DNA from 2 places in the Pelomonas lactea genome. Region 1 is predicted to be linked to the other one. Evidence: riboswitches for the same ligand, from Rfam matches in the RefSeq annotation. Region 1 holds a riboswitch; the other holds the start of a gene.

The links. A riboswitch is a leader RNA that binds a small molecule or an ion and turns the genes downstream of it on or off. The one in region 1 is predicted to bind S-adenosylhomocysteine.
Region 2: another riboswitch for S-adenosylhomocysteine. It lies ahead of ACG04Q_RS04960 (MFS transporter); the one in region 1 lies ahead of metH (methionine synthase).

What each region holds. Positions count from the first base shown of each region.
Region 1 covers NZ_JBIGHX010000009.1:113,936-128,333, reverse strand. Annotated here, with positions in the region: gene ACG04Q_RS21655 (CoA-acylating methylmalonate-semialdehyde dehydrogenase) at 1-1,271, opposite strand, end outside; gene preA (NAD-dependent dihydropyrimidine dehydrogenase subunit PreA) at 1,282-2,589, opposite strand; gene ACG04Q_RS21645 (NAD(P)-dependent oxidoreductase) at 2,582-3,955, opposite strand; gene ACG04Q_RS21640 (TetR/AcrR family transcriptional regulator) at 4,062-4,700, shown strand; gene ACG04Q_RS21635 (antibiotic biosynthesis monooxygenase family protein) at 4,737-5,030, shown strand; gene ACG04Q_RS21630 (hypothetical protein) at 5,180-5,926, shown strand; gene ACG04Q_RS21625 (ABC transporter permease) at 5,928-6,707, opposite strand; gene ACG04Q_RS21620 (ATP-binding cassette domain-containing protein) at 6,704-8,803, opposite strand; gene ACG04Q_RS21615 (ABC transporter permease) at 8,816-9,484, opposite strand; gene ACG04Q_RS21610 (ABC transporter ATP-binding protein) at 9,481-10,365, opposite strand; gene ACG04Q_RS21605 (GntR family transcriptional regulator) at 10,362-10,709, opposite strand; gene ACG04Q_RS21600 (DUF2262 domain-containing protein) at 10,823-11,356, shown strand; gene ACG04Q_RS21595 (HD-GYP domain-containing protein) at 11,353-12,555, opposite strand; S-adenosyl-L-homocysteine riboswitch at 12,641-12,711, shown strand; gene metH (methionine synthase) at 12,730-14,398, shown strand, end outside.
Region 2 covers NZ_JBIGHX010000002.1:117,678-132,075, reverse strand. Annotated here, with positions in the region: gene kynU (kynureninase) at 1-461, shown strand, start outside; gene kynA (tryptophan 2,3-dioxygenase) at 464-1,294, shown strand; gene ACG04Q_RS04970 (M24 family metallopeptidase) at 1,346-3,157, shown strand; gene ACG04Q_RS04965 (DUF3616 domain-containing protein) at 3,154-4,086, shown strand; gene ACG04Q_RS04960 (MFS transporter) at 4,076-5,263, opposite strand; S-adenosyl-L-homocysteine riboswitch at 5,276-5,354, opposite strand; gene ACG04Q_RS04955 (efflux RND transporter periplasmic adaptor subunit) at 5,414-6,235, opposite strand; gene ACG04Q_RS04950 (preprotein translocase subunit SecA) at 6,232-8,223, opposite strand; gene ACG04Q_RS04945 (hypothetical protein) at 8,864-11,008, opposite strand; gene ACG04Q_RS04940 (HlyD family efflux transporter periplasmic adaptor subunit) at 11,026-12,867, opposite strand; gene ACG04Q_RS04935 (hypothetical protein) at 12,937-13,506, opposite strand; gene ACG04Q_RS04930 (tandem-95 repeat protein) at 13,532-14,398, opposite strand, start outside.

The DNA.
Region 1 (14,398 bases):
GCCACGTGGCCATCGCGGGTGAAGATGGCCACGCCGTTGGCGTATTCGTTGGCTTCGATCAGCGCGATGGCCGCCGCAAGATCGGGCACGCGCACGACGCACAGCACGGGGCCGAAGATCTCCTCGGTGTAGCAGCTCATGTCGGCGCTGACGCCGTCCAGGATCGTGCCGCCGACGAAGAAGCCGTTTTCATGGCCGGGCACCTTGTAGCCGCGGCCATCGACGACAGCCTTCGCGCCGGCCGCCACGCCTTCGCCGATCAGCCGCTCCACGCGCTGCTGAGACGCCCGCGTGATCAGCGGGCCCATCTCGGCGCCGGCCTCGTGGCCTTCGCCGATCTTGAGCGCCTTGACCTTGGGCGCGAGAGCCGCGACGAGCTTGTCGCCCACGTCGCCCACGGCCACGCAGACCGAGATGGCCATGCAGCGCTCGCCGGCCGAGCCGTAGGCCGCGCCCATCAGCGCGTCCACCGCGCCGTCGAGGTCGGCGTCGGGCATGACGACCATGTGGTTCTTCGCACCGCCCAGCGCCTGCACCCGCTTGCCATGCGCCGAGCCGACCTTGTAGATGTGCTCGGCCACCGGCGTGGAGCCGACGAAGCTGACTGCCGCGATGCCGGGGTGGGCCAGGATGGCGTCCACGATGTCCTTGTCGCCCTGCACAACGCTGAACACGCCGTCCGGCAGGCCGGCTTCCTTCAGCCACTGCGCTATCAGCAGTGACGACGACGGGTCGCGCTCGCTGGGCTTGAGGATGAAGGCGTTGCCGCAGCCGATGGCGATGGGGTACATCCACATCGGGACCATGGCCGGGAAGTTGAACGGCGTGATGCCGGCCACCACGCCCAGCGGCTGGCGCAGGCTCCAGGCGTCCATGCCGCGCGCGATCTGCTCGGTGTACTCGCCCTTCAGCAGCTGCGGCATGGCGGTGGCGAACTCCACCACCTCGATGCCGCGCGCCACCTCGCCCAGCGCGTCGGGCAGCGTCTTGCCGTGTTCGCGCACGATGGCTTCGGCCAGCAACTCCTTGCGGTCCTGCAGCAGCGTGAGGAACTTGAACAGCACGCGGGCGCGGGCCAGCGGCGGCGTCTGGCTCCAGGCCTTGGCGGCCTGCGTGGCGCTGGCGACGGCGGCGTCCAGGTCGGCCACGCTGCCCAGCAGCAGCTGGCCTTGCACCTCGCCGGTGGCGGGGTTGTGGATGGCTTGCTGGCGTTCACCGCTGCTGCGATGGGCGGCGCCGGCAATCCAGTGGCCGACTTCGTAGGGGCTCATGACGATTCCTTCAGGCGCACCCGACCCGCATGGGGTTGTTGGGGTGCTCGGTCCAGTTCAGGGAGCTGCCGTCGATGACGCGACCGGTGCGGGCATCGGTCTCGCCGACTTGCAACTTGCGCATAGTGATGGTGCCAGGGACCGGGCAGATCGACACGCAGAGATTGCAACCGACGCACTCGGCCTCGTTGACCTCGAAGTGGCGTTGGCCGTCCTTGGTGGCCCAGATGGCCTGGTGCGAGGTGTCCTCGCAGACGACATGGCAGCGGCCGCACTGGATGCAGCTGTCCTGGGCTATGACGGCTTTCTCGACGTGGTTCAGGTTGAGCTGGTTCCAGTTCTTCACGGTGGGCACGGCGCGGCCGCGGAAGTCGTCCAGCGTGCGGTAGCCCTTCTCGTCCATGAAGTTGGACAGGCCCGAGCACATGTCCTGCACGATCTTGAAGCCGTAGACCATGGCCGCGGTGCAGACCTGCACGGTGCCGCAGCCCATCGCGATGAACTCGGCCGCGTCGCGCCAGGTGCTGACGCCGCCGATGCCGCTCAGCGGCAGGCCGGCCGTGGCGGGATCGCGCGCGATCTCGGCCACCATGTTCAGCGCGATGGGCTTGACGGCCGGGCCGCAGTAGCCGCCGTGCGAGCCCCAGCCGTCGGTGACGGGGCTCATCGTCATGCGGTCCAGGTCCACGCCCATGACCGAGTTGATCGTGTTGATGAGGCTCACCGCATCGGCGCCGCCCGCCTTGGCCGCGCGCGCGGGGATGCGCACGTCGGTGATGTTGGGTGTGAGCTTCACGATGACGGGCATCTTCGTGTGCGTCTTGCACCACTCGGTGATCTGCTGGATGTACTCCGGCACCTGGCCCACGGCCGAGCCCATGCCGCGCTCGCTCATGCCGTGCGGGCAGCCGAAGTTCAGCTCCACGCCGTCGGCGCCGGTGTCGGCCACGCGCGCGAGGATGTTGCGCCAGGCCAGCTCGTTGACCGGCACCATCAGGCTCACCACCATGGCCCGGTCCGGGAAGTCGCGCTTCACGCGGGCGATCTCGTCGAGGTTGGTCTGCAGCGGCCGGTCGGAGATGAGCTCGATGTTGTTGAAGCCGATCACGCGGCGGTCCTGGCTCCACAGCGTCGCGTAGCGCGGGCCGTTGACGTTGACGACCGGCGGGTCCTCGCCCAGCGTCTTCCAGACGACGCCGCCCCAGCCCGCCTCGAAGGCGCGGCGCACGTTGATCTCCTTGTCGGTCGGCGGCGCGGATGCGAGCCAGAACGGGTTGGGGCTCTTGATGCCGAGGAAGTCGGTGCTCAGGTCAGCCATGGGCGGCCTCCTTGTCGAGATGGCGGGCGCTGGCGTGCTGCAGCGCGTGGTCGATGCTGGCGGCGGCGCGCTTGCCGTGCTCCACGGCCTCCACGGTCAGGTCGCGGCCGCCCGCGCGGCAGTCGCCGCCGGCCCACACGCGGGCCAGGCTGGTGCGGCCGTCGGCGTCGGTCCGGATGCGGCCGCCCTGCAGCTCGATGGCGGCGCCGATGGGCTGGGCGTCGAAGGTCTGGCCGATGGCGCGCAGCACCAGGTCGGCCTCGATGACGAACTGCTCGCCGGTGTCGACGAGCTTGCCGCCTTCCAGCCGCGTCGCCGCGAAGCGCATGCCGCGCACCATGCCGCCTTCGGCCTCCACGGCCAGCGGCCGGGCCCAGCAGCGGATCGTCACGCCGTTCGTCTGCGCCCAGTGCTGCTCGTGCGTGGAGGCCGACAGGCCGTCCGGCCCGCGGCGGTACACCATCGTCACCTGCTCGGCGCCCAGCAGCTTGCTCTGCACGGCCGCGTCCACGGCCGTCATGCCGCCGCCGATGACGACCACCTTGCGGCCCACCGGCACCTGGGCCGGGTCGCTCTGGCGCAGCTCGGCGATGAAGTCCACCGCATCACGAAGGCCCGGCAGTTCGGGCTCGGCGATGCCCAGCGCGTTGACGCCCTGCAGGCCCAGGCCCAGGAACACCGCGTCGTACTCGGCCAGCAGGCCGTCCAGCGTGATGTCGCGGCCCAATCGACAGTTCAGCCGCGGCGTGATGCCACCGATGGACAGCAGCCAGTCAATCTCGCGCTGTGCGAAGCCGCCGGCGACCTTGTAGGTGGCGAGGCCGTATTCGTTGAGGCCGCCCAGCTTTGGTGCGGCGTCGAACAGCACGACGTCGTGTCCGCGCCACGCCAGGCCGTGCGCGGCAGCCAGACCGGCCGGGCCGGCACCGACGACGGCGACCCGTTTGCCGGTCGGCTGGCCGCGCTCGAACAGCGGCCGGGCTCCGGGAGTGGCGAAGTGACCCTCAACCGCGAAGCGCTGCAGCAGCCCGATCTCCACCGGCTTGCTCTCGTTGGTGTTGCGCACGCAGGCCTGCTCGCACAGCACCTCGGTCGGGCAGACGCGGGCACACATACCGCCCAGCGGGTTGGCCATCAGGATGGCTTCGGCCGCGCCGCGCACGTTGTCCTGCGCCACGCGCTGGATGAACGCCGGGATGTCGATACCCGTGGGGCAGGCCGTCTGGCAGGGCGCGGCGTAGCAGTAGTAGCAGCGCTCGGCCTCGATCAAGGCCTGCGTGCGGTTCAGCGGCGGATGCGCATCGGCGAAGTTGCGCGCGTAGTCGTCAGCGGCCAGGCGGCCGGGCTTCAGATCGGCAGGGTCCACGGGAATCTCCGAGGGGAAAACCGCCAAACATTACTACCCCGTAAAAATTGACGCAGGCGTAAAAACCCGCAGCAAGCGCTTGGTGCGTAACGTCAGAATCCGGTGCATGACCGTGACTGTTCCCGCGACGCGCACGCCGCGTGCCGCCACCCTGCGCAAGCAGGAGGCCATCCTCACCGAAGCCGAACGCCAATTTGCCCGATTCGGATTTGAAGGCGTCAGCCTCGACAGCATTGCCGCCGCGCTGGAGCTGTCGCGCCAGAACCTGCTGTACCACTGGCCCAGCAAGGAAGAGCTCTACCGCGCCGTGCTGGACAGCGTCATGGGCGAGTGGATGGCCAACATGTCGGCCATCGCCGACGCCGACGAACCCGAGGCCGCCATCCACACCTACGTGGACGTGAAGCTGCGCTTCAGCCGCGAGCGGCCCAGCGGCAATGCGGTGTTCACCCGCGAGATCATGGCCGGCGCGCCGCGCTACCAGGACGTGCTGAAGGCGCAGGTGATGCCGCTGCTGCACGCCGACGTGGAGCGCTTCGAGCACTGGGCCGACCAGGGCCTGATCCGCCGGCTGGACTTCACGCACCTGATGTTCCTGATCTGGTCGTCCACGCAGGCCTATGCCGACCTGGGCCCGCAGTTCTCGCTCTACATGGGCAAGCCGCAGCTCGACGACGACGACTTCGAGCGCGCCCGCCGGCTCATCACCGACCTGATCTGGCGCAGTCTGAAAGTGGCCGACTGAAGCGCCGGGCGCGCGTTGCGTGGCAGAGTCGCAGACATGATTCTCGAAATCGCCGACCTCTGCATCCAGCCCGGCCAGCAGGCCGCCTTCGAAGCCGCGCTGCGCGACGGCATCGCCAACGCGTTGTCGAAGTCCAAGGGCTTCATCCGCATCAGCGTTCAGCACGGCGTCGAGTCGCCTGAGCGCTATGTGCTGCTCATCGAATGGCAGACGCTGGAGGACCACACGGAGGGCTTCCGCAACGGCCCGCTGTTCGCCGTCTGGCGCAGCCACATCGGCAGCTTCTTCGCCGGCCCGCCGGTGGTGGAGCACTTCCAGACCGTCGCCTGACGCCTCGGCACCAGCCCGCGCAGGGCAGCGCCTCGGCCGTCGGCTGAACCGGGCGACCTGCGGGCCGCCACGTCCGCCCCATACGCCCCTTACGGCCTATACGCCCTGTCTTTTGGCAGGCCGGCGGGCGCCGTGCAGCATCGGCAGCCATGCGAACGCTGATCCTGACCGTCTCCGCCGTTGGCTTTGCGCTGTGTGCCGGGCTGCTGGCGCTGTCGTGGTTCGCGCCGCTGCAGGTGGAGCGCTGGGCGCGCGAGGCCATCGAGCACGACGTGCAGCGCCGGGTGGAGGCGCGCTGGCAGAGCCTGCAGCAGCCGGCGCTGCCGAAGGCCGCCGAGCGGCAGCTGCGCGAGCACGCCGAGGAGGTGGACCGCGCCCGCCGTGCGCTGGTGGCGCTGACCGTGGCCGAGATGCAGGACCCTGACTGCCCCTGCCGCCGCAAGCTGCGGGAGTTCACGCGCGGCGCGCTGGAGGATCGGATAGCCCGGCTGGGCAGCGTCACCGAGAAGCTGCGCCAGCTGGCGCAGGCCAAGTACGCCGAGGTGTCCGCCGCGCTGCTGCGCGAGCTGCGCATCTTCTCGGCCTGCAACGCGGCGGTGTTCGCGCTGCTGGGCGTCGTCGCCTTCATGCGCCGGCGCGCCACGCTGCAGCTGCTGGCCCCCACCCTCGTGTTGCTGGGCGCGGCGGCCGTGGTGGCCTGCGGCTACCTGTTCTCGCAGAACTGGCTGCAGACGGTGCTGCTCAGCGACTACGTCGGCTGGGCCTACGCGCCGTGGCTGGCCGTGGCCATCGCGGCGCTGGCCGACGTGGTGTGGAACCGGGCGCGTGTCTGCACGGTGCTGGTGAACGCCGCGCTGCTGGCCGTGGGTGCCGCGGCGGCCGCGGTGGCGTGCTGAGTCAGCCCCGGCGCCTGAGTCGCCACAGCGTCACGCCGCTGCACAGCACCGTGAAACCCAGCAGCACCGCGAACGCCATCTCCACGGAGATCCAGCGGAACTTGGCGACGCCGCCGGCGGCGAAGACGAGCTGGTTCAGGTGGAACTGCGGCCAGAACGGGGCCTGGAAGTGCAGCGATGCTGGAAGCGGGAAGAACAGGCCCGACAGGTACATGCCCGGCAGGTACAGCAGGTTGGCGTAGGCCGGTGCCGCCGAGCCGCTGGCCAGCGACCCCACCATCAGCCCCAGCGCGCAGAACGGGATGGCGCCGGCCACCAGCACCGCGCTCATCGCGGCGAGCTGGGCGGGGCTCAGCTGGGTCTGGCCGCCCGCGGCGGTGAGCAGCAGCAGGGGCAGGTAGGCCAGCAGGCCGCACACCACGCCCGCCACGATCTTGGCCAGCAGCCAGGCGCCGGGCGGCGCGGGCTGGGCGCGCTTGAGCGTCAGCAGCCCTTGCTCGCGCTCCAGTGCCAGCGACGGGCAGGTGGCGAACACGGCCGACATCGTCACCGCCAGCTGCGAGAAGCCGGCGAACATGAAGCGCGCGGCGTCGGGGTCGCGGGCCGTCATCTCGCCGGCCACGGCGAACGCGAACAGCGCGTACAGCGCCACCGGCAACAGAAACATCGGCAGCGCGAAGGCCGGCGTGCGCAGCAGGCGCACGAGCTCCAGCCGCATCTCGACGGCATAGGGCGACGCACGGCGCACGGGCGCCGCGTGGGCGTGGGTCAGCGTGTTCATGCGGCCTCCCGTGTCAGTTCGTGGAACGCGTCGTTGAGCCCGGCCTGCTTCACTTCCAGGCGCGAGAGCTGCGGGTCGGCGGCGAGCAGCCGGCGCACCACCGATTCGGCGTCGGTGGCGACGATGGCGAGCTGGTCGTGGTCGCCGCTCACGTCCAGCACGCCGGGCCAGCGCCGTACCTCGACGCCAGGCAGCGTCGTCACGCAGCGGATGTGCCGGCGCGACACCAGCGCGCGCATCTCGCCCACGCTGCCCTGCGCGATGACGCGGCCCTTGGCCAGCACGGCCACGCGCGTGGCCAGCGCCTCGGCTTCTTCGAGGTAGTGCGTGGTCAGCAGGATGGAACAACCCTCGTGCAGCAGCGCGCGGATGTGGGCCCACATGGCCTCGCGCGCCTGCAGGTCCAGGCCCACGGTGGGCTCGTCCAGGAACAGCAGCTGCGGCCGGCCGCAGATCGCCAGCGCGAACTGCACCTGGCGCTTTTGGCCGCCGGAGAGCTGGCCGTAGCGCCGGTCGGCCAGCGCGACGATGCCGGCGCGTTCCAGCGTCTGCGGCACGGTCAGCGGCTGCGGGTAGTAGCTGCAGGACAGGGCCACCAGCTCGTGGACCTTGAGGTCCTTCGGCAGCTCGACGTCCTGCATCATGACGCCCAGCCCCTGGCGCCTTTCGATCTCCTGCGGCGAGCCGCCCAGCAGCGTCACGGTGCCGGCGTCGGCATCCTGCAGCCCCAGCCACAGTGCGATGGCGGTGGACTTGCCGGCGCCGTTGGGGCCCAGCAGCGCCAGCAGCTCGCCGCGCTTGAGCTGCAGGTCGACGCTGTTCAGCGCCTGCAGCGGGCCGTAGTGCCTGGACACGCCGCACAGCGAGGCGACGATGTCGTCGTCGTTGCGCGCCGGCGCTTCGGCCGGCGCGGCGGTCCCGCGGCGCGGGTAGGCGCGGCCATTGAGCAGCCGGCCAATCGGCGTCGGGCGCACCAGCCACTGGTAGCTGAGCAGCAGCGGCGCCAGCGTGGTGGCGACGATGAATGGGTACTTCAGACCCCAGTGCAGCGGCCAGTCGCCCACCCACACCTGCAGCGCGGCCACCAGCGGCAGGTGCACGAGGTAGATCCAGTACGACGCGTCCGCGACGTAGCGGATGGCCGGGTGGTGGCCCGACAGGAAACGCAGCGCTGCGCCGGTGACGGCGAACGTCCAGCACCAGGCGGACGCGACGAAGGCCAGCGCGAACACGAACCTGGGTGTGTCGGGCATGGCGAACGGCGGCTGCGTCTTCAGCACGTACAGGCAGGTGGCCGACGACGCCATGGCCAGCAGCCCGTGCAGCAGCCAGCGGGCACGCAGCGCGGCCAGCGCACCCGGCGCACGCTGCACCAGCCAGCCGAATGCGAACGCCGTGCCGAAGCCGACGGTGGCAGGCAGCTGCGGCAGCAGCGACTGGTCGGGCGTGGGAATGCCGCCCGGCGGGAACCACGCCGGCATCGCCAGCAGCACGGCCGCCAGTGGCAGGCCCAGCGTCAACGCACCAGCCGGCCAGCGCACGGCGCCGGTCGTTAAGCGGTCGACGAGGCCGCGCAACCCCTGGCTCCGGTCCAGCCGCACCACGGCGCCGCGCAGCAGCAGCGCGCCGGCGTACAGCCACAGCAGCTGGTACAGGAACCACAGGTGCGTCAGCGGGAACGCGCCCGGTTGCTTGGGCATCTCGGGCATCGCCGGCGGCGCGCCGTGGAAGACCTTCTGCAGGCCCAGGTGCCAGACGAACGCGATGGCCGGGAACAGCAGCACCCAGCCCACCACCAGCGGCACCGCGATGCGCTGGCCGCGGTTGGCCCAGAAGCCGCGCGTGCCCAGCCGCTGGTGCAGCTGCCGCGCGAAGTAGCCGGCGATGAAGAAGAACAGCGTCATGCGGAAGCTGTGCGCGACGAAGCTCGCGTCCGCGAGGAACGGGCTGGGCGAGCGGTCGTTCATCGCCCACAGGCCCGGCGGCAGGCCGGGGATGAAGGACAGCGCCGCGTGAAAGGCCACGCCCAGCAACAGGGCAAAGCTCCGCACTGCGTCGAGGGCGTGCAGCCTCTCGCCGTTGAGTTGGGTGGTCATGAAGAATCCCTCCTAGAGGATGTCTCGCCGTCGCGCGGCGAAGAGCAGCGGCAGGGTGAGCGCCAGCAGCGTGGCGGCCAGTTCGGCGGCCAGCAGCCACCAGAACGGCGCGCCCCAGACCGGCTCGGGCTTGAGCATGTGTTCGCCCAGCCCCGGTATGCGGCCCACGCCCATCATGAAGAGCGAGACCGACATGTTCGTCAGGATGATGAGACCGCCCATCGCGGCCTCCGACGCGATGTGCAGCGCGCCGCACAGCACCACCGAGAAGTTCAGCAGCAGGAACGCGCACAGCAGCACGGCGTAGGGCAGCAGGCCGTCGGCGATGCCGGGCAGGGCTGCAACGAGGCCCAGCGCCGCCGCGCTCAGCACGCCCCAGGGCAGCAGGAAGCACGTCAGCAGCCCCAGCAGTTTGGCGCGCACGTAGTCGGCCGGCGACAGCGGCAGGCTGAGCATGAACAGCAGCGACCTGTCCTTGCGCTCCGACGACACGCCGAACAGCGCCAGCATGACGCCCAAGGCGATGACGGCCGTCAGCCAGACGATGAAGCCGATGTTGAAACCCACCTCGCCGGTGGCCGCCATCAGCAGGCCGGCCAGGCCCGCAGCGGTGCCGCCTGCGAGCAGCCAGCGGTAGGTGTGGAGCTCCTTGGCGATGAGCTGGCGCGTGAGCGGCGTCATGACGCGTGGGCCTCCTGGGTTTGCCGGCTGTGCATGACGGTGGCGACGAAGATCTCCTCCAGGCTCATGCGTTGCGTAGCCTGCAGCGGCAGGCCCAGACGGGCGACGAAGTCGTCCGAGAAGCCGTCGACGGTCAGCGTGGCCAGCGCGCCGTCGCGCTCGCAGCCGACGATCTCGGGCAGGTCGGGCAGGGCGCCGGCCACGCGCAGCTGCACGCGCCGCCAGCGCTCCAGGAAGTCCTCCTTGTCGTCCGACGCGACGACGCGGCCGCGGTCGATGAAGGTCAGCCGGTCGGAGATGCGCTCCACGTCCAGCGTGTTGTGCGACGAGAACAGGATGGACCGCTCGTCGTCGCGCAGCACGTCCATGAACTCGGCCAGCAGCTCGTGGCGGGCGACGGGGTCCATGCCCGATGTGGGCTCGTCCAGCACCAGCAGGCGCGGGCGGCGGGCCAGCGCCAGCAGCAGCAGCGCCTTGGCCTGCTCGCCGCTGGACAGTCGCCGCGCCGTCTGCCCGGCGTGCAGGCCGAAGCGCTTGAGCAGCGTGGCGGCGTAGCTGGCGTCCCAGCCGGGGTAGATGGACGCGACGAAGTCCATGTGCCAGGCCAGCGTGGCGTGCGGCATCAGCCGCATGTCGTCGCTGACGAAGCCGACCTGCGCCTTCGCGGCGGCCTGCTCGCGCGGCATGGCGTGGCCCAGCAGGCGGATCTCGCCGGCGTCGGCGGCGAGCAGCCCTATCAGCAGCCGAATCGTCGTGCTTTTGCCGGCGCCGTTGGGGCCGACGAGGCCCATGATCTGGCCGGGCGCCAGGTCCAGCGACACGTCCTCCAGCGTGAAGAAGCGGAACGCCTTGCGCACGCGGTTCATTTCGATGGCCTTCATTCGGCGGCCTCCTTGTCGTTCAGCGCGTTGCGCAGGCGTTCAACCAGTTCGGGTTCCGCGATGCCCAGCGTGCGGGCGATGCGGCCGGCGGCGGCGAGGTGGGCGTCCAGCTCGGCGCGGTGCACGGCCTGCGCGGCGTCCTGCGCGTCGGCGATGAAGGAGCCCTTGCCATGGCGGGTCACGATGACGCCCTCCGATTCCAGGTCCTGGTAGGCGCGCTTGACGGTGATGACGCTGACGCGCAGGTCCGCCGCCAGCGCGCGGATGGACGGCAGCTCCTGCCCCGCCGGCCAGTCCCCCGCGGCCACGCGCTGGCGGATCTGCTCGACGATCTGCAGATACATCGGCCGTGCGTCCGTCTGGGAGATGAAGAGGCTACTGTGCATATTGTGTATACACAGAATATATGCACAGTCGGGGGAATGCAAGCGGTTGCGCTGCAATACTCGCTGCCCTCATGAACTGGAACCGCCTTCGTCTCGCGTTGAAGCAGGTGCTGCATTGGCTTGCGCCCCAGCGGTCGGCGGAGCCGCTGGCCGTCAGCCACCCGGTGCTGGGCGAACTGGCCGGGACGGCGGACGAACTGCATGGCAGCACCGCGCTGGGCGCCCGTTCGCTCAAGCTGACCGTCCGGCGCGACGACCAGGCGATGGAGACCACATTGGCGCTGGCGGAGCAGGTCATCGCGCACCTGCCGGCCCTGCACGAGCGCAGCCTGCGCCGGATCGCCGACGGGTTTCTCGTTAGCTACAACGACGACTGGCGCGTGGGCCAGACGGTGGATGCCGACGGCCGACGGGTCCGTTTCGAGAACCCCGCGCTGTCAGCCGAGGCGTTCTGTGTCCAGTTCGCGCTGACCACGGTCGAAGCCGGCGGTTGCGACGTCGTGGCGCTCTGGTACGACTGCGGTGAGCTGTTCTGGGGCCACGGTTTCTGCGTCACGTCGTTCGACGGCGTGGCCGGCGAGCTGCACGCCGAGATGCTCGGCTAGAGCTTCAGCAGCGCGTCCAGGTTGATGCGCAGCTTCAGCTCCGCCGGCGCCAGGCTGGCGGCAATGGCCTGCGAGGCCAGCCGCGTGTCGCGTGGCACCGGGTTGCTCAGCGGGCTGCCGCTCTTGCCGATCAACGCGGCCACCAGCGGCTCGTTGGCGCTGAAGCCCCGTTTCACGACCATGCCCACCTCGCCGTTGGCCAGCCGAACGAGGCTGCCGGGCGGGTACAGGCCCACGGCCTTGATGAGGGCGGCGCCGGCCTCGTCGGGCTGGCCCAGCTCGTCCAGGAACACGGCCCGCGCGGCGGCGGCGCCGCTCATGGCCTGGCGGCTGCGGCGCGGCGACAGCCGGGCGCCGAAGATGTCGATGCGGCGCAGCAGCCGCGCCAGCTTCTCGCCGTCGCCGCGCGGCGCCAGCGGGCCGGCGCCGGCGTCGTGGTGCAGCCGCACGGCGGTCAGCCAGGCCTCGTTGGTGATGCCGGCCTGCGCCAGCCGGGCTGCCGCCCGGTCGCCATGGGCTTGCAGGGATTGGCGCTGCGCCGGGCTGGCCGGGCCGGTCTGGTTGGCCATGCGGTCGTGCACGTCGCTGGCGCCATAGTTCATCGTCAGCGCGGCGCCCTGCAGCGCCTCGCGCAGCGGCGCCGGCAACTGCAGCTGCTGGGCCACCAGGTCGCACAGCAGCAGGGTCAGCAGCGCGTGGCGGGCGCTGTAGTCCTCGTACGCCTGGCTGCTCTCGAACACCAGCAGCATCAGCGTCGCGTCGGGCTGGGCATGCAGCCGCTTCAGCGCCGCGTCGCGCAGCTGCGCCACGCGGCCGGGCAGGTCTGCCGGGGCAGCCTCGCGCAGCAGCGCGTGCGTGTGCAGCAGCAGGTCCGACCAGGCCTCGCGCGGCCCCAGCTCGACCTTGGTGGGGGCCGGCGTGTCCAGCCGGAAGCTGGCGTCGGCCTTGGCGATGTCGGCCAGCGGCACGCCCTGCATGACCAGTGTGTCCAGCCGGTGGGCGCGGGCGCGCTGGTATTCCATCGTGTCGGCCGAATTGACCCACGCGCCGCCGTCGATGAGGCCACGCACCTGTGGCGAGTCGCGCAGCGTCTGGCCGCGCGCGAACAGCAGCTGGCCGCCGGCGTCGTACAGGTCGTAGGGCAGTGTCATGCCCACGCGCAGCGTGCGCGCCGGGAGGGGAATGAGGTCGAGGGCCATGAAGCGCGGAATTCTGAAGCGGCTTCGGCGGGCGCAAGCCGATCTTGAGCCACGGCGAAGGGGTGGCTGCGTAGAATTCCCGGCTTCATCCGAGGAGCGCTGCGACGGGTTTTCACCTGCCAGGCTCGGATTCCTCCCCAACGGCGCTCATCGAACCTCCGAACGAGTCCGTCGATGACCATCGCCCCGCCCCCCCTGAAGCTCTCCGGCCTGGAGCCCGTCGCCATCGGCGCCGGCACGCTGTTCGTCAACATCGGCGAACGTACCAACGTCACCGGCTCCAAGGCCTTCGCCCGCATGATCCTGGCCGGCCAGTTCGAGCAGGCGCTGGCCGTGGCCCGCCAGCAGGTCGAGAACGGCGCGCAGGTCATCGACGTCAACATGGACGAGGCCATGCTGGACAGCCAGGCGGCCATGGTGCGCTTCCTGAACCTGATGGCCAGCGAGCCCGAGATCGCCCGCGTGCCGGTGATGATCGACTCGTCCAAGTGGAGCGTCATCGAGGCGGGCTTGAAGTGCATCCAGGGCAAGGGCATCGTCAACTCCATCTCGCTCAAGGAAGGCGAGGCCGAGTTCAAGCGCCAGGCCAGGCTGGTCAAGCGCTACGGCGCCGCGGCCGTGGTGATGGCGTTCGACGAGCAGGGCCAGGCCGACACCTTCGCCCGCAAGACCGAGATCTGCGCGCGCGCCTACCGCATGCTGGTGGACGAGGTGGACTTCCCCCCCGAGGACATCATCTTCGACCCCAACATCTTTGCCATCGCCACCGGCATCGAGGAGCACGACAACTACGCCGTGGACTTCATCGAGGCCACGCGCTGGATCAAGCAGAACCTGCCCGGCGCCAAGGTGTCGGGCGGCGTGAGCAACGTGTCCTTCAGCTTCCGCGGCAACGAGCCGGTGCGCGAGGCCATCCACACCGTGTTCCTGTACCACGCCATCCAGGCGGGCATGGACATGGGCATCGTCAACGCCGGCATGGTGGGCGTGTACGACGACCTGGACGCCGAACTGCGCGAGCGCGTGGAAGACGTGGTGCTGAACCGCCGCCCCGACGCCGGCGAGCGCCTCATCGAGATTGCCGACCGCGCCAAGAGCGCCGGCAAGGACGACTCCGCCCGCCTGGCCTGGCGCGCGGGTGACGTGAACGCCCGCCTGAGCCACGCGCTGGTGCACGGCATCACCGACTTCATCGTCGACGACACCGAAGAAGCCTGGCAAGCCATCAAGGCCACCGGCGGCCGGCCGCTGCACGTCATCGAAGGCCCGCTGATGGCCGGCATGAACGTCGTCGGCGACCTGTTCGGCCAGGGCAAGATGTTCCTGCCGCAGGTGGTCAAGAGCGCCCGCGTGATGAAGAGCGCCGTGGCCCACCTCGTGCCCTACATCGAGGAAGAGAAGCGCCAGCTGGAAGCCGCCGGCGGCGACGTGAAGCCCAAGGGCAAGATCGTCATGGCCACGGTCAAGGGCGACGTGCACGACATCGGCAAGAACATCGTCACGGTGGTCCTGCAGTGCAACAACTACGAGGTCGTCAACATGGGCGTCATGGTGCCGGCCCAGGAGATCCTCAAGAAGGCCAAGGACGAGGGCGCGGACATCATCGGCCTGTCCGGCCTGATCACGCCCAGCCTGGAAGAGATGCAGCACGTGGCGGCCGAGATGCAGCGCGACGACTACTTCGCGTCGCGCCACATGCCGCTGCTGATCGGCGGCGCGACGACCAGCCGCGTGCACACGGCCGTGAAGATCTCGCCGCACTACGAGGGCCCGGTGGTTTACGTGCCCGACGCCTCGCGCGCCGTGGGCGTGTGCTCCGAGTTGCTCAGCGACGAGCGCGCCG
Region 2 (14,398 bases), on a different contig from region 1:
CCGCGCCCGGCATCCAGCAGTACCAGTGCGGCACGCCGCCGGTGCTGGCCATGTCGGGCCTGGACACCGCGCTGGACGTCTTCGATGCCGCGCAGAAGCTGGGCGGCATGAAGGCGCTGCGCGCCAAGTCGCTGGCGCTGACGGAGGCCTTCATCGACAGCGTGGAGGCCCGCGTGCCGGGTGCAGCCATTGTGACCCCGCGCGACTCGGCGCTGCGCGGCTCCCAGGTGTCGTTCTCGCTGGCCCAGGGCGTGGACGGCTACGCCGTCATGCAGGCGCTGATCGCGCAGGGTGTCATCGGCGACTTCCGCGCCGGTGATCCCGAGCTGCTGCGCTTCGGCTTCGCGCCGCTGTACAACGGTTTCGCCGACGTGACGCATGCCGTCGACGTGCTGGCCGGCATCGTCGAGAGCGGCTCGTGGAACGCGCCGCAGTTCACCAGCCGCTCCAAGGTGACCTGACCGTGACACAGACCCTCGAACACCACGGCGCGCAGCTCGACTTCTCGCGCGACATGAGCTACGGCGACTACCTGCAGCTCGACGCCATCCTGACCGCGCAGAAGCCGCTCTCGCCCGACCACAACGAGATGCTCTTCATCGTGCAGCACCAGACCTCGGAGCTGTGGATGAAGCTGATGCTGCACGAGCTGCATGCCGCCGTCGCCCACGTCGCCGCGGACCGGCTGCACGAGGCCTTCAAGATGCTGGCCCGCGTGTCGCGCATCATGGAGCAACTGGTGCACGCCTGGGACGTGCTGGCCACGATGACGCCGCCCGAGTACTCGGCCGTGCGGCCCTACCTCGCCAAGAGCAGCGGCTTCCAGAGCGCGCAGTACCGGCGCATCGAGTTCATGCTGGGCAACAAGAACGCCGCGATGCTCAAGCCCCACGAGCACCGGCCCGACCTGCTGGCGCAGGTGCAGGCGGCGTATGACGCGCCGTCGCTGTACGACGAGGTGCTGAAGTTGCTGGCCCGCCGCGGCATCGCCGTGCCCGCCGCGAACCTGGACCGCGACTGGACCCAGCCGCATGTCGCAGACGAAGGCGTCAAGCAGGCCTGGCTGACCGTCTACCGCGATCCGCAGCAGCACTGGGACCTCTACCAGATGGGCGAGGAGCTGGTGGACCTGGAGGACGCGTTCCGGCTGTGGCGCTTCCGGCATGTGACGACCGTGGAGCGCGTCATCGGCTTCAAGCGCGGCACCGGCGGCACCGGCGGCGTCAGCTATCTGCGCAAGATGCTGGACGTGGTGCTGTTCCCGGAGCTGTGGGCATTACGAACGGAGCTTTGAGCGCCCAAACCTAAAATCCGCCCACCGCTCCAGTTGAAAAGGTCCGCCACCATGGACACCCGCACCTCCGAGACCCGCCTGCGCATTGAGCGCCTGCGTGATGCCCTGACCGCCGCCGGCGCCCATGCCGTACTGGTGCCCTCCGCCGACCCGCATCTCTCCGAGTACCTGCCCGGCCGCTGGCAGGGCCGGGAGTGGCTGTCGGGCTTCACCGGCTCGGTGGGCAGCCTGGTCGTCACGCGCGACCGCGCCGCGCTGTTCGCCGACAGCCGCTACTGGGCCCAGGCCGAGGCGCAGCTGGCGGGCAGCGGCATCCAGCTGGAGAAGATGGCCTCCGGCGCGTCGACGATCTACATCGACTGGATCGCCAACCAGCTGCAGCCCGGCGAAGTGCTGGCCGTGGACGGCCAGGTGTTGGGCCTGGCGCTGGCCAACGCGCTGCGCGCCGCGCTGGCGCGCAAGGGCATCACGCTGCGCACCGACCTGGACCTCGTGCAGGCCGCCTGGGACGACCGCCCCGGCCTGCCCACCGAGCCCGTCTACGAACACCTGCCGCCGCAGGCCGCCGTCAGCCGCGCCGACAAGCTGGCCCGCGTGCGCACCGCGATGGCCGGCATCGGCGCGACACACCACCTCGTGTCCACCGTCGACGACGTGGCCTGGCTGCTGAACCTGCGCGGCAGCGACGTGGAGTGCAACCCCGTCTTCATCGCCCACCTGCTGCTCGATGCGGCCGGCGGCCGCCTCTTCATCGCCGATGGCAAGGTGCCGGCCGATGTGGCCGCACGCCTGGCCGCCGACGGCATTCAGCTCGCGCCCTACGACGCGGCGCGCCCGGCGCTGGCCGCGCTGCCCGCCGGCGCCACGCTGCTGGTGGACCCGCGCCGCGTGACGCTGGGCCTGCGCGAGGCCACCGCGGCGGGCGTCAAGGTCGTCGAGCAAATCAACCCCAGCACGCTGCTGAAGAGCCGCAAGACGCCGGCCGAGGCGGTGTTCATCCGCGACGCCATGGCCGAGGACGGCGCGGCGATGTGCGAGTTCTATGCCGAGTTCGAGGCCTCGCTGGCGCGTGGCGAGCGCTGGAGCGAGCTGGATGTCGACGCGAAGCTGTCGGCCCGACGCCGCCAGCGCAAGGGCTTCGTCGGCCTGAGCTTCAGCACCATCGCCGGCTGGCAGGCCAACGGCGCCCTGCCCCACTACCGCGCGCTGCCCGAGTCGTTCGCGTTCATCGACGGCGACGGCCTGCTGCTGATCGACTCCGGCGGCCAGTACCTTGGCGGCACGACGGACATTACCCGCGTGTGGCCCATCGGCAGCGTCAGCGCCGCGCAGAAGCGCGACTACACGCTGGTGCTGAAGGGCACCATCGCGCTGTCGCGCACCCGCTTCCCGCGTGGCACGCTGAGCCCCATGCTGGATTCGATAGCCCGCGCGCCGCTGTGGGAGCATGGCCTGGACTACGGCCACGGCACCGGCCACGGCGTCGGCTATTTCATGAACGTGCACGAAGGCCCGCAGAGCATCAGCAAGGCCATCGCGGAGCCGGCCATGGCCATGGAGCCCGGCATGATCACGTCCATCGAGCCGGGCCTGTACCGGCCGGGCCAGTGGGGCGTGCGCATCGAGAACCTGGTGCTCAACGTCGCCGTCGAGACGCCGGAGAACAACGCCTTCGGCGAGATGCTCGAATTCGAGACGCTCACGCTGTGCCCCATCGCCACCGACTGCATTGACCGCAGCCTCCTGCGTGCCGACGAGATCGCGTGGCTGAACGGCTACCACGCCACCGTGCGCGAACGCCTGCAGCCGCTGGTGAGCGGCCCGGCGCTGGCCTGGCTGCTGGCCCGGACCGAACCGCTGTGAAGGCGCTGGCCGCGCTGCTGCTCGTGGCGGCCGGCGCGGCCACGGCGCAGGCCGCGCCGGCGCGTTACGACGGCCTGTGCGACGCCTCCGCCGCGGTGGCGCTGGACGAGCGCCATTTCATCGTCGCCGACGACGAGCACAACCGGCTCACCGTCTACCGGCAGGGCCACGCGAAGCGCGTCGGCGAGGTGGACCTGGACAAGTTCCTCGGCGCGAAGAAGGAGTCCGACCTCGAAGGCGCCGCGCAGCGCGGCGACCGCATCTACTGGATCAGCTCGCATGCCCGCAACAGCCGCGGCGAGTTGCGCGAGGACCGGCACCGCTTCTTCGCCACCGACATCCGCGGCGACACGGTGGCACCGGCCGGCAAGCCGTACACCCGGCTGCTGGATGACCTGCTGGCCGCGCCGTCGCTGGCCCCGCTGAAGCTCGCGGACGCCGCCGCGCGGGCCGCCGAGGCGGACGGCGGCTTCAACATCGAGGGCCTGGCCACCGCAGCCGACGGCAGCCTGCTGATCGGGCTGCGCAACCCGATCCCGCAGGGCCGGGCGCTGCTGATCCCGCTGCTGAACCCGGCCGAGCTGGTTGACGGGCGCGGGCCGGCGCGGTTCGGTGCCGTCATCCGGCTGGACCTGGGCGGCCGCGGCGTGCGCTCCATCGAACGCGTCGGCAACGCCTACCTGATTGCCGCCGGCCCGCCGGCCGACGACGGCACGTTCGCACTGTTCCGCTGGAGCGGCCAGGCCGGCGACGCGCCCACGCCCGTGAAGGCCGACCTGGGCTCGCTGCGCCCCGAGGCGCTGTTCGCCTGGCCCGACGGGCGGGTCACGCTGCTCAGCGACGACGGCGGCGTGATGGTCGGCAAGAAGGCCTGCAAGGACGCGGACAAGGGCAAGCGCGCCTTCCGCGCGCTGGACCTCAGGCCTTGACCGGCAGCACGGGGTAGCGCCACACCAGCGCCGCGCTGGCGAGCAGCTGTACCAGCACGCCGCAGAACACCGGTACCGCGCTGTCCGCGTCGCCGAGGAAGGGCGCGACGACCTGCGTGCCCAGCGCGCCGGCCGCCAGCAACGCCAGCACCAGCAGCGCCGTCGCGCGGCCCATCTGCGCGGGCGGCACGGTCAGCGCGTCGACAAACGTGGCCGGCCCGCGGATGGCGAGCGCGCCGCAGAAGCACATCCAGTAGGCCGCCACGACGGCATAGGGCGGCGCCCCGGAAACCCACGCGGTCAGCAGCGCCAGCGCGCAGGCCACCACCTGCACCGTGCTGCCCAGCTTCACCGCGCGCGCATGGCCCAGCCGCTTGGCCACCCGGCCGGACTGCGACGCGCCCAGCATGAACGACCCGACGCCCAGCACCTGCAGCAGCGCAAACGCGTTGCCGCCCAGGCCCAGCGTGTGCTGCAACAGCTGCGGGGCGCTGGCCAGGAAGGTCAGCAGCGCGCCGATGCACAGCGCATGCGACAGCGCCAGCCGCACGTAGTGGCGATTGCGCAGGATGCCCGCGTAGCTGGCGTCATGGGCCAGGTCCAGGCCAGGCAGCTGGCGCGGCGCGATCCGGACGACCCACGGCAGCACCAGCAGCGACAGCGCCGCCAGCACCCAGAAGGTGCCGCGCCAGTCCGTCACCTGCAGCAGCAGCACGCCCAGCACCGGCCCGGCCGCCGGCACGATGGCCTCGACCATGGAGATGGCGGCGATGCCGCGCACGACGTCGGCATCGCCCAGCGTCGCGCGCACGACCGTGGGCGCCACGACAGTGGCCGCCGCCGCGGCCACGCCCTGCAACAGGCGCAATAACAGCAGCATCTCGATGCCCGGCGCCAGCGCGCAGCCCAGGCTGGTGACGGTCAGCAGCGCCAGGCCGATCTGCAGGCTGCGGCGCGGGCCGAGGCGGTTCAGCAGCTCGCCCCACAGCAGCTGCGCGCCGGCCAGGCCGGCGAGGTAGACCGCGACGGTGGCCTGCGCCAGCGACACGCTGATGCCCAGGCCGGTCTGCAGCGCGGGCACGGCGGGCAGGTAGAGGTCCATCGCGGCCATGCTGACGCCGGTGACGAAGGCCAGCGGCAGGATGGTGCGTATGGACGCGGAAGATGACGAAGACACGGACAACCCTTTTCACAAAGGGCGCCCTTGATCCATCGTCCGCGCCGAGCGTGGCGGAGGGCTCACCTCCGTCGCAGCACCCCTCGGCGGGACGGCGCCGAAGCACGGCGCGGTGCGAATTCTAGGAGGCGTCCCGGCGCGGGCCGTTCGTCACAGGAAGCGCACCTTGCAGCGCACGCCGGCCGGGATGTCGCCGCCCGGGTTGGGCAGCTCCAGCCGCACGCCGAACGAGCCGCTGGCGGAGTCCATCACGCGGTCCACCACCTTCACCTGCGCCTGCCAGCTGCCCTTGAGCGGCGCCTCGGGCGTGATCTCGGCCGGGCGGCCGGCCTTGATCTGGCCCAGCACCGACACCGGCAGCACCACCTCCACGCGCAGCGGGTTCGTCTGCGCCATCTTCAGGATGGGCCGCGAGCCCTCGCCGGTGAAGGCCAGCTCGCCAGGGTTCTGCAGCCGGTCGGTGACGACGCCGCTGAACGGCGCCTTCAGCGCGCGCTGCTTCAGCACGGCGTCCAGCCGGCGCGACTCGATGCCGGCCAGGCGGCGGTTGTCCACCGCCAGCGCCAGCTCGGCCTCGGCGACGCGCAGCTCGGCCTGCGCCTCGTCGCGGTCCTGCGCGGTGATGTAGTGCTGCTCGCGCAGGTCCTCGCGGCGGCGGAACTTCTCGCGCGCGTAGTCGGCGCGGGCCCGGGCCACGCGCAGCTCGGCCTCGGACTCGGCACGCTGCTGCGCGCCGGCCAGCGCCTCGCGCTCGACGCTGCCGTCCAGCAGCACCAGCGTATCGCCCGCCTTCACCGCGCTGCCGCGCTCGACGAGGATCCTGTCGATGAGCGCGTTCGTGGGGCTGCGGATCTCGATGCGCTGGTTGGGCTCGATGAGGCAGTCGTAGCCGGCCGGCGCGGCGGGCGCCGCGGGCTTGGTCGATTGCGCCAGCGCGGCGGCGGGCAGCAGCAGGAACGGAAGCAATCTCATATCTGGTTTCCGGCGAATCCGAGCAGATTGTCGAGTTGGCGGTCGGCCTTGAGCGTGCGGCGGCGCATGGCCGCGTGCAGCCGGCCGGCATGGCCTTGCGCGGCGCGGCGCAGCAGCGCCAGCGCCCAGCCGGGCAGTTCGTCGCGGCCGGCAAAGAGGCGGCCCAGCAGCGCCTGCAGCGTGGCGGCATGGGCGGTGAAGATCTCGTCGTCCAGCGCCACGATGGCCAGCGCGACGCCGGGGTCGCCCTGGCGGGCGCCGCGGCCGACGAGCTGGCGGTCGATGCGCGCGGAGTCGTGGAACTCGGTCAGCAGCACGGCGAGGCCGCCTTTCTCGCGCACGCGGTCGTCGAGGTGGATGTCGGTGCCGCGGCCGGCCATGTTGGTGGCCACCGTCACCGCGCCGGGCTCGCCGGCGCTGGCGACGATGTCGGCTTCCTCCTGGTCCTGCCGCGCGTTCAGCACCCGGTGGACCTGACGCGGCCCCAGTTCGTCCGAGAGCGCGACGGAGGCCTTCACCGAGCGCGTGCCGACCAACACTGGCCGGCCGGCCGCCAGCTGCTGCGCGATGGCCTCGCGCACCGCCGCCCATTTGGCCGCCTGCGTGCGCACGAGGCGCGGTGGGTGCGTGATGCGCTGGTCGGGCTTGTGCGTGGGCAGCCGCACGACATCGAGTCGGTAGACCTGGTTCAGCTCCGGCGCCACCTCGGCGGCCGTGCCGGTCATGCCGGCCAGGCGCAGGTAGCGGCAGAAGAAGCGCTGGAAGGTGATGCGCGCCAGCGTGCGCGCAGGCTCGGTCAGGTCCAGCCCTTCCTTGGCCTCGATCATCTGGTGCAGCCCGCCCTCCCAGCTGCGGCCCTCCAGCACGCGGCCGGTGTACTCGTCGACGATCTGCACGGTGCCGTCGATGACGACGTAATGCTGGTCGCGGTGGAACAGGTGCAGCGCGCGCAGCGCCTGGCCGACGAGATGCTCGCGGCCGCGCGCGACGCCCCAGATGCCGCCGAGGCCTTCCGCTGCCTCGCGCACCGCGGGCAGCCCGGCGGCCTCGAAATGCAGGCTGTGGCGGGCGGCGTCGATGCCGAAGTGCTCGCCGAGCTTCAACGTCGCGGCGATCCTGAGCGCCTGCTGGTAGTCGGTGGCATCCGGCGGCTTGCCCTGCTTCTCGGACAGGATCAGCGGCGTGCGTGCCTCGTCGATGAGGATGGAGTCGGCTTCGTCGACGATGGCGAAGTGCAGGCCGCGCAGCAACAACGGCTGCGGCAGCCGCCCGTGCAGCAGGCGCGCCTGCATCTGCGCCGGGCTGACGCGGCCGCCGGCTGACACGCGGTCGCGCAGGTAGTCGAACACCAGGCTCTGGTTGGTGCAGTAGGTGATGGGCCGCTGGTAGGCCACGCGCTTGGCCTCGTGCTCCAGCGTGGCCCAGACGACGCCGGCCGTCATGCCGAAGAAGCCGAACAGCGGCTGCATCAGCTCGCAGTCGCGGCGGGCGAGGTAGTCGTTGACGGTGACGACATGGGTGGGCAGCCCGGCAGCGCCGGCGATGGCGGCGGCCAGGCCGGCGGTGAGCGTCTTGCCTTCGCCGGTCTGCATTTCGGCCAGGCGCCCTTCGAGCAGCACGGCGGCGCCCATCAGCTGGGTGTCGAAAGGCCGCTTGTTGAGCGCGCGGCGGGCGCCTTCGCGAACGAGGGCCATCACTTCGGCAAGGCCTTGCGCCTTGCCGGCCTGCACGGCGGCAGGCGCGGCCCGGAACAGGCGGCGGCGCAGTTCGTCGTCGGTCTGCTGCTGGATCTCTTGTTCCAGCTCGCCGGCGGCTTGCGCCATCTTGCGAAGCGTGGGTACGGCGGGGATGAGGCGGCGCTTCAGCCGCCAGAGGACACCGCGGGCAAAGCGGTCGTGCACGGGCTCGTCGACGTCGCGGCGCTCGGGGAAGATGCCGTGGGCGAGGGATTCGCCGATGTCCAGAGGGAGGGTGGCGGCTGTGCTCATGCGTGACTGCTCGTTGCCGCGTGAGTACCGTGCCGGGAATTCGCCCCGGCGGGCGACCTACTTTCTTGTGTCGACAAGAAAGTAGGCAAAGAAACGCCCCCCGACCGCACCGCCCTCGCTGCGCTCGGGTGCCCGAGCAACACAAGCCCCGAAGCCCCACGCCGAACTCGCGCCGCTACGCTCTGCTCAAACAATCGTCGTGAGTCAGTTGTCGAGGCGAGCTGCGCTCGCGGGCTTCGGGTCTTGCGTTGCTCGGCGGTGCTCAAGGGGGCAACCCGAGCAGCCGGCGCCAGCCGGCTTGCGGGCCTGGCTGTTGGCTGTCGGGCTGTTGGGGTTCGGCTGTTCATTCACCCCCCTTTTAGCGACGCCGAGGAGCACAGCGGCTTGCAACCGCGCGCGCAGCGCGCATCAAGCACTGACTCCGCGCAGCTGTCTGACCGGAGCGTAGCGAAGGGAGTTCTGCGCGGGGTTGCAAGCCGCGAGCACCGCAGGGCACCCCGAAGCGCAGCGCAGGGGCGTCGCGGTCGGGGGCGACTTTTTGCCTTCTTTTTTGGTCGCTCAAAAAGAAGGTCGCCCGCCGGGGCGACGTCCCGGCTGGGCCTGGGCGACAAGTCAAAGCACCGAGAAGCCAGCCCCGCACTCATAGCTGGAAATGCGACAGGAACAGCCGCCGCAGCCCTTCCCACGCCCTCACCGCCACCGGCTCGGCCGGATGCTTCAGCCGCACCAGCACGCGTGCCCCGATCTGCCGGTAGGGCATGTCCTGCCCCAGCTGCAGCTCGTGCTCGAACAGCGTCTGCAACGCCTGCAAGCCCTTGGGGTCGTGCGGGTCGAGCGGGATGTCGCCGCCCGCCGCCGTGCCCAGCGCGGGGCTGGGCAGCTCGCGCGCCGCGGCCGGCACGCTGCGAACCAGCCTGGCGTCAAAGCTCTGCCCGGGCTGCTGCGGCGCACGCACCTCGATGCCCTGCACCGCCGCGCTTTGCCATTGCGGCAGCACGACGCGCACGCGCGGCGGGCCGGCGGTGTCCAGGTGGCCGAGCACCTCGCCGCGCTTGAAGAAGCGGCCCGCCAGGTCATCCGGCCGCGTCAGCAACAGCACGCCCGCGGCCTCGGCGCGCACGACCAGCCGAGACGCCTCGTCCTCCAGCACCGCCAGCGCTGCCTGCTCGCGCCGTACCTCCTCGGCCAGCAGCGCCGCGCGCGCCGGCGCGATGCCGATGACGCCGAACGCCGCGTCGTGCTTGGCCTGCGCCAGCGCCAGCCGGCCGCGCTGCTCGTCCACGCGTGCATCCAGCGCCGGGTCCACCAGCTCCGCGACGGGCTGTCCCTCCAGCACCACCGCGCCGGGCCGCACCAGCAGCCTGGAAAAGAAGCCGGCGCCCTGCGCGCGCAGCACCGCGTTGTCGCTGGGCCAGACTACGCCCGTCGCCACCGAATGCCGCGGCATCGGGATGACGAACAGCAGCAGCACCAGCGCCGCACCCGACGCCCACAGCACTCGCCGCACGCGGCCGGCCTGCGGCTCCAGCGCGGGGTCGCCGGCCAGCTTCTTGAGGCCGCGGGCCCACGGCAGCAGGCAGCTGGCGACAAGGCCCCAGGCGGCGATCAGCACGCCGATGAAGAAATAGCGGCTCGCGATGAACATCGCGATGCTGACCATGACGAAGAGGCGGTAGGCCAGCGCCAGCGGCGCGTAGACCAGGAACCAGCGGCGCTCGCCGGGCGTGGACAGCGGCGGCTCGGCCTGGTGCTGGCCGAACAGGTGATGGCGCAGCAGCCAGCCCCAGTACTCGGTGGACCGCTGGCCCAGGTTGGGGCTCTCGATGGCGTCCGCAAAGATGTAGTAGCCGTCGTAGCGCAGCAGCGGGTTGGCGTTGAACATCAGCGTCGTCACGCTGGCCAGCACGATGACGTTGAACGCCAGCGAGCGCACGAAGCCCGGCTCCAGCGCCAGCCACAGGTAGAAGGCCAACGCCGCGATGAACAGCTCGGTCAGCATGCCCGCCGCGCCCACCAGCATGCGCGGCCAGCGGCTGGCGAACGCGGCGGAGCTGGACGCGTCCACATAGGGCACGGGGAAAAACACGAGCAGCATGACGCCCATCTCGTGCACCTCGCCGCCAAAGCGCTTGGCCACCAGGCCGTGGCCGATTTCGTGGGCCGCCTTCAGCAGCGGGAACAGGATGGCCAGCAGCAGCAGGTTGTCGACGGCCAGCAGGCGCTCGTTGATGTTGCCGGTCAGCTCGCGCCAGTGGCTGGGTGCCAGCAGCACGGCCGGCAGCACGACGGCCAGCCACAGCGCGACGCCGGCCCAGCCCTTCAACGGGCCGGCCTTGGCGATGACACGCCCCAGCCACGCGTCGGGGTCCACCAGCGGGAAGCGCAGCGACACCGGGTTCGCGAAGCGCTGCATCAGCTTGGAGCGGCGCTGCTTGCCGCCGCGCTCGAACAGCTCGGCGACGTCGGGCGTCACGTCGCACTGGATCAGGTCGGCCGCGTAGAGCTGGCCGAACAGCTGCACCAGCTCGTCCTGGCTGGGCGTGTGCTCGTCCATCGCGGCAGACAGCCGCTCCCACACCTGCTGCAGCGTGCGCTCGCCGTCCAGCAGGCCGATGACGCGGTAGCTGCCGGGGTTGAAGCGGTGGTACTTGCCGGACACGCGGTCCTCGACGACGTACCAGATCTCGCCGCGGTAGACGTGCCGGTGGATGCGCACATGGCCGCGCAGCCGAGGCTTCAGCGTCGCGACGCGGTACCAGTTCGCTGAAAAGAGCGCGTCGCCCAAAGGACGCTGCGGTGGCGCTACGGCGTCCATTGCCATAGCGCCAGCTTGACCCAGTCGGTGAACCGGTGCGTCCACACCCACAGCAGGCTGCGCTCGCCGACGACGACCTTGGCGACGCCTTCCATGTTGGGCTTGAGCTGGACGCCCTCCTGCCCCACCAGCTCAGCCTCGGCGCGGAAGTAGTTGCGGCCTTCCTCTACGACCGACACCGGCGTGACGGACTTCAGCGTGAAACGCCAGCGCTCGCCCGGCGCGCCGGTCAGCACCAGCTCGCCGCCTTGGCCCGGCTGCACGCGCGCGATGTCGCGCTCGTCGATCTTCAGCATCACGCGCCAGCTCGCCAGCGGCGCCAGCTCGAACAGCGTCTTGCCCATCTCCAGCGGCGCGCCCAGCTGCTGCGACAGGTCGCCCTTGACGACCACCGCATCGAACGGCGCCACCAGCGCCACGCGCGACAGCTTGGACAGCGTCAGGTCCAGCTGCGCGCGGGCCTGGTTGGCCTGCGCCGCGGACAGGCGCTGGTTGACGCGGTCGGACTGCGCCATGGCCTCGCGCTCCTTGCGCTGCGCCATCTCCAGCTCGGTTTCCCAGCGCACCTTCTCCAGCTGCAGCTCGCGGTCGTCCATGCGCGCCAGCACCTGGCCGGCCTTGACGGTGTCGCCCGCCCGCGCCGGCGCGTCGCGCAGGAAGCCGTCGAACGGCGCGACGGCAGCGCGCTGCACGGCGCCCTCGACGATGGCCGGTGCCGACACGCGGTGCTCCACCGGCACGAGCGCCGCGATCAGCAGCCCCAGCGCCAGCACACCCGCGCCGAGCTTGAGGCCGGGGTGGGAGGCGTCGGTCAACCGCGCTGCGGCGTGGCGCAGGCTGCGCCGCGCGTGGCGGGCCAGGCTTTCGTCCCGCGCATGCTTGTGCTCCAGCACCGGCGCCAGCACGCCGGCCAGCAGCGCCATGCCGTTCAGCTCCGCCGGCTGGAACACCGTGTTGCGCTCGAACAGCAGCACCGCGAACGGCGGCGCCGCGCCCAGCGCCAGCGGCTGCGACGCGAGCGCCAAGCTGCCGGAGTCGGCCGCGTACCGGCCGTGGGCCATGCGCAGCGTGTTCAGGTCCGGCGCGTCCTCCGCCTCCGGCCAGACGACCTGGCGGCGCTGGTCGAAGGCCTCGGTCATCGCGGCGCGGGCCAGGCTGGTGAGGTTGGCGCGCTCGTCGAACCACGCGGAGTGCGACACGGCCGCCGTCTCCAGCGCCGGCCCCTCGGCCAGCGCCAGCTGCACCTGGTGGCAGCCGAAGCGCGCGGCCAGCTTGTTGACCAGCGTGAGGCCAGCCTGGCGGAAGTCGGGCTCGGCCAGCGCGGCCAGCGACACCTCGAACAGGAAGGCCGATTCATCGAGCCGCTGGCGCGCCTGCGCCAGCTCGCGCTGCGCGAACAGGTCGGCCATCCAGCCGGCGCCCCAGTGCGTCAGGCGCGCGGCGAGGCGGGCCGCTTCGGGGCTCGCGTCCAGCAGCTCCAGCACGACGGCGCCGTGCAGCGCGTCGCCCGACGCCAGCGGGTAGGCCAGCTGCACCGGGTGGCCGGCATGCTGGCGGCGCACGCCCTGGCGCGTGGCCAGGCATTCACGGGCGATGTCGGCCAGGCGCTGCAGCTCGGTGCCCTCGGGCCAGGCGGCGGCGGGCACGTAGGCCCCGCCAGCGTCCTGCAGCAGCAGCAGGCCCACCTGCGCGTCGGGCACCAGGCTGCACAGCACGGCCAGCCAGGCGCGGCACAGCGCCTCGGCCGAGCCGGCGCCGGCCAGCGACGCCCAGGCGGCGTCGGCGCCAAGCGCCGGGTTGTGGGCGGGAAGATCGTGGCGGGCGTTCATCGCATCGTCAGCAGGGCTTCCAGCTCGCCGCCCAGCCCGCGCGGACGACGGCGAGCAAGGCCTGCGCCATCAGGCGCGGCGGCGGCGGGCCAGCAGGCCCAGGACGCCCAGGCCGGCGGCCAGCATCATCGCCGGGTGCGCCTCGGGCACGGCGGAGACCGTGACGCTGGAGCTGCCCAGCACCGAGAAGTCGGCGCCGCCGGCCGGGTCACCCAGGTCCAGCGAGTAGTTGACGGCATGGGTGCCGGCAGTCAGGCCGGTGAAGGCGATCTTGACGGCAAAGGCGCCCCCAGGCAGCGCGGGTGCTTCGGCGAAGACGGACACACCCAGTTGGTTGGTGCCCGGCGTGATCATCGTGAAGTCGGAGTTGAGGATGCCGCTGCCCGCGAGGGCATCCCAGCTCAGCCCGAATGCCGTGGACTTGCTGGTATCCAACCCCAGGCCGCCGGCCCAGTCCAGGTTGAACGTGATCGAGGTCGGCGTGAACGCTTCCGAGATGTCCAGCGTCAGCGTGACAAACCCGGTGCCGCCAACGGTGGTGGCCCCCGGCGTGGCGCTGCCGGTGACGGTCACGGCCTGCGCCGGCAGCGAGAGTGCCAGCGCAGCCGCGGCGGCCAGCGTGGTGATGACGTGCTTCATGTCCTTGTTCTCCTTCGTGAAACGTTCAGATCGTCAACTTCCAGTCATTGGGCGTCGTCGGCTTGGAACCGGCAACCCAGTCATTCACCCATGTGCTGCTGGGCAACGGGGCGTTGAGACCGAAGTCCAGCGCCGCGCTGATGCGCACCACCGGCCCGGGCGCCGCCACCAGCATGGCCGCAGCCGCACCACCAACAGGCATTGGGCTGCCGGAGCCGGTGGACGCGGTATCCCTTGATTCGGTGGGCAGCGGTGCCACGAGGCTGGCGGCGGCGAGCTGCGTCTGCTGCCCCTGCTGCCGGGACCGCTGGTAGGCCAGGCCCGAATCCGTCGCGGTGATGCGGCCATCGCGGTTCAGGTCGGCGATGAGCACCGGGTCGATCAGCGGCTGGGCGGCAAAACCCGTGTCGCCTCTTGTGGCGACACGCTGTATCAACGTGACGTCAGCCATCTGCACCGCACCGTTGCCGTCGGCGTCACCCGGCACGCCCACCCACTGCAAGCCGAGGTCGGCGCGAGCCGTGGCGCCGTCGACCTGCTGGTCCAGCAGGCGCAGCAGCCGGGCGCTGCCGGCCGCCGCGCCCGCCGGCACGCTGGTCGTCAGCGTGACCAGCGCGCGCAGCGCCGCATCGGGCAGCGCGCTGCCCAGCGTGAGCTGCACGCCCAGGCGGCCGGCGACGCTGGTGTCCAGGCTCATGACGCTGCCGAGCGGCGCGCCGGCGCCGAGGTTCACCGCGTCGATGTGCAGCAGCGCCGGGTCGTAGGCCAGCTGCACGTAGACGCTGCGGGCGCCGGCGGCGTCGCGCAGCTGCAGGTTCAGCGCCTGGCTGGCCGCGCCCGCGGGGGCGACGAGGTTGCCGATGCTGACGACGGCGCCGCTCGCCGCGCCCAC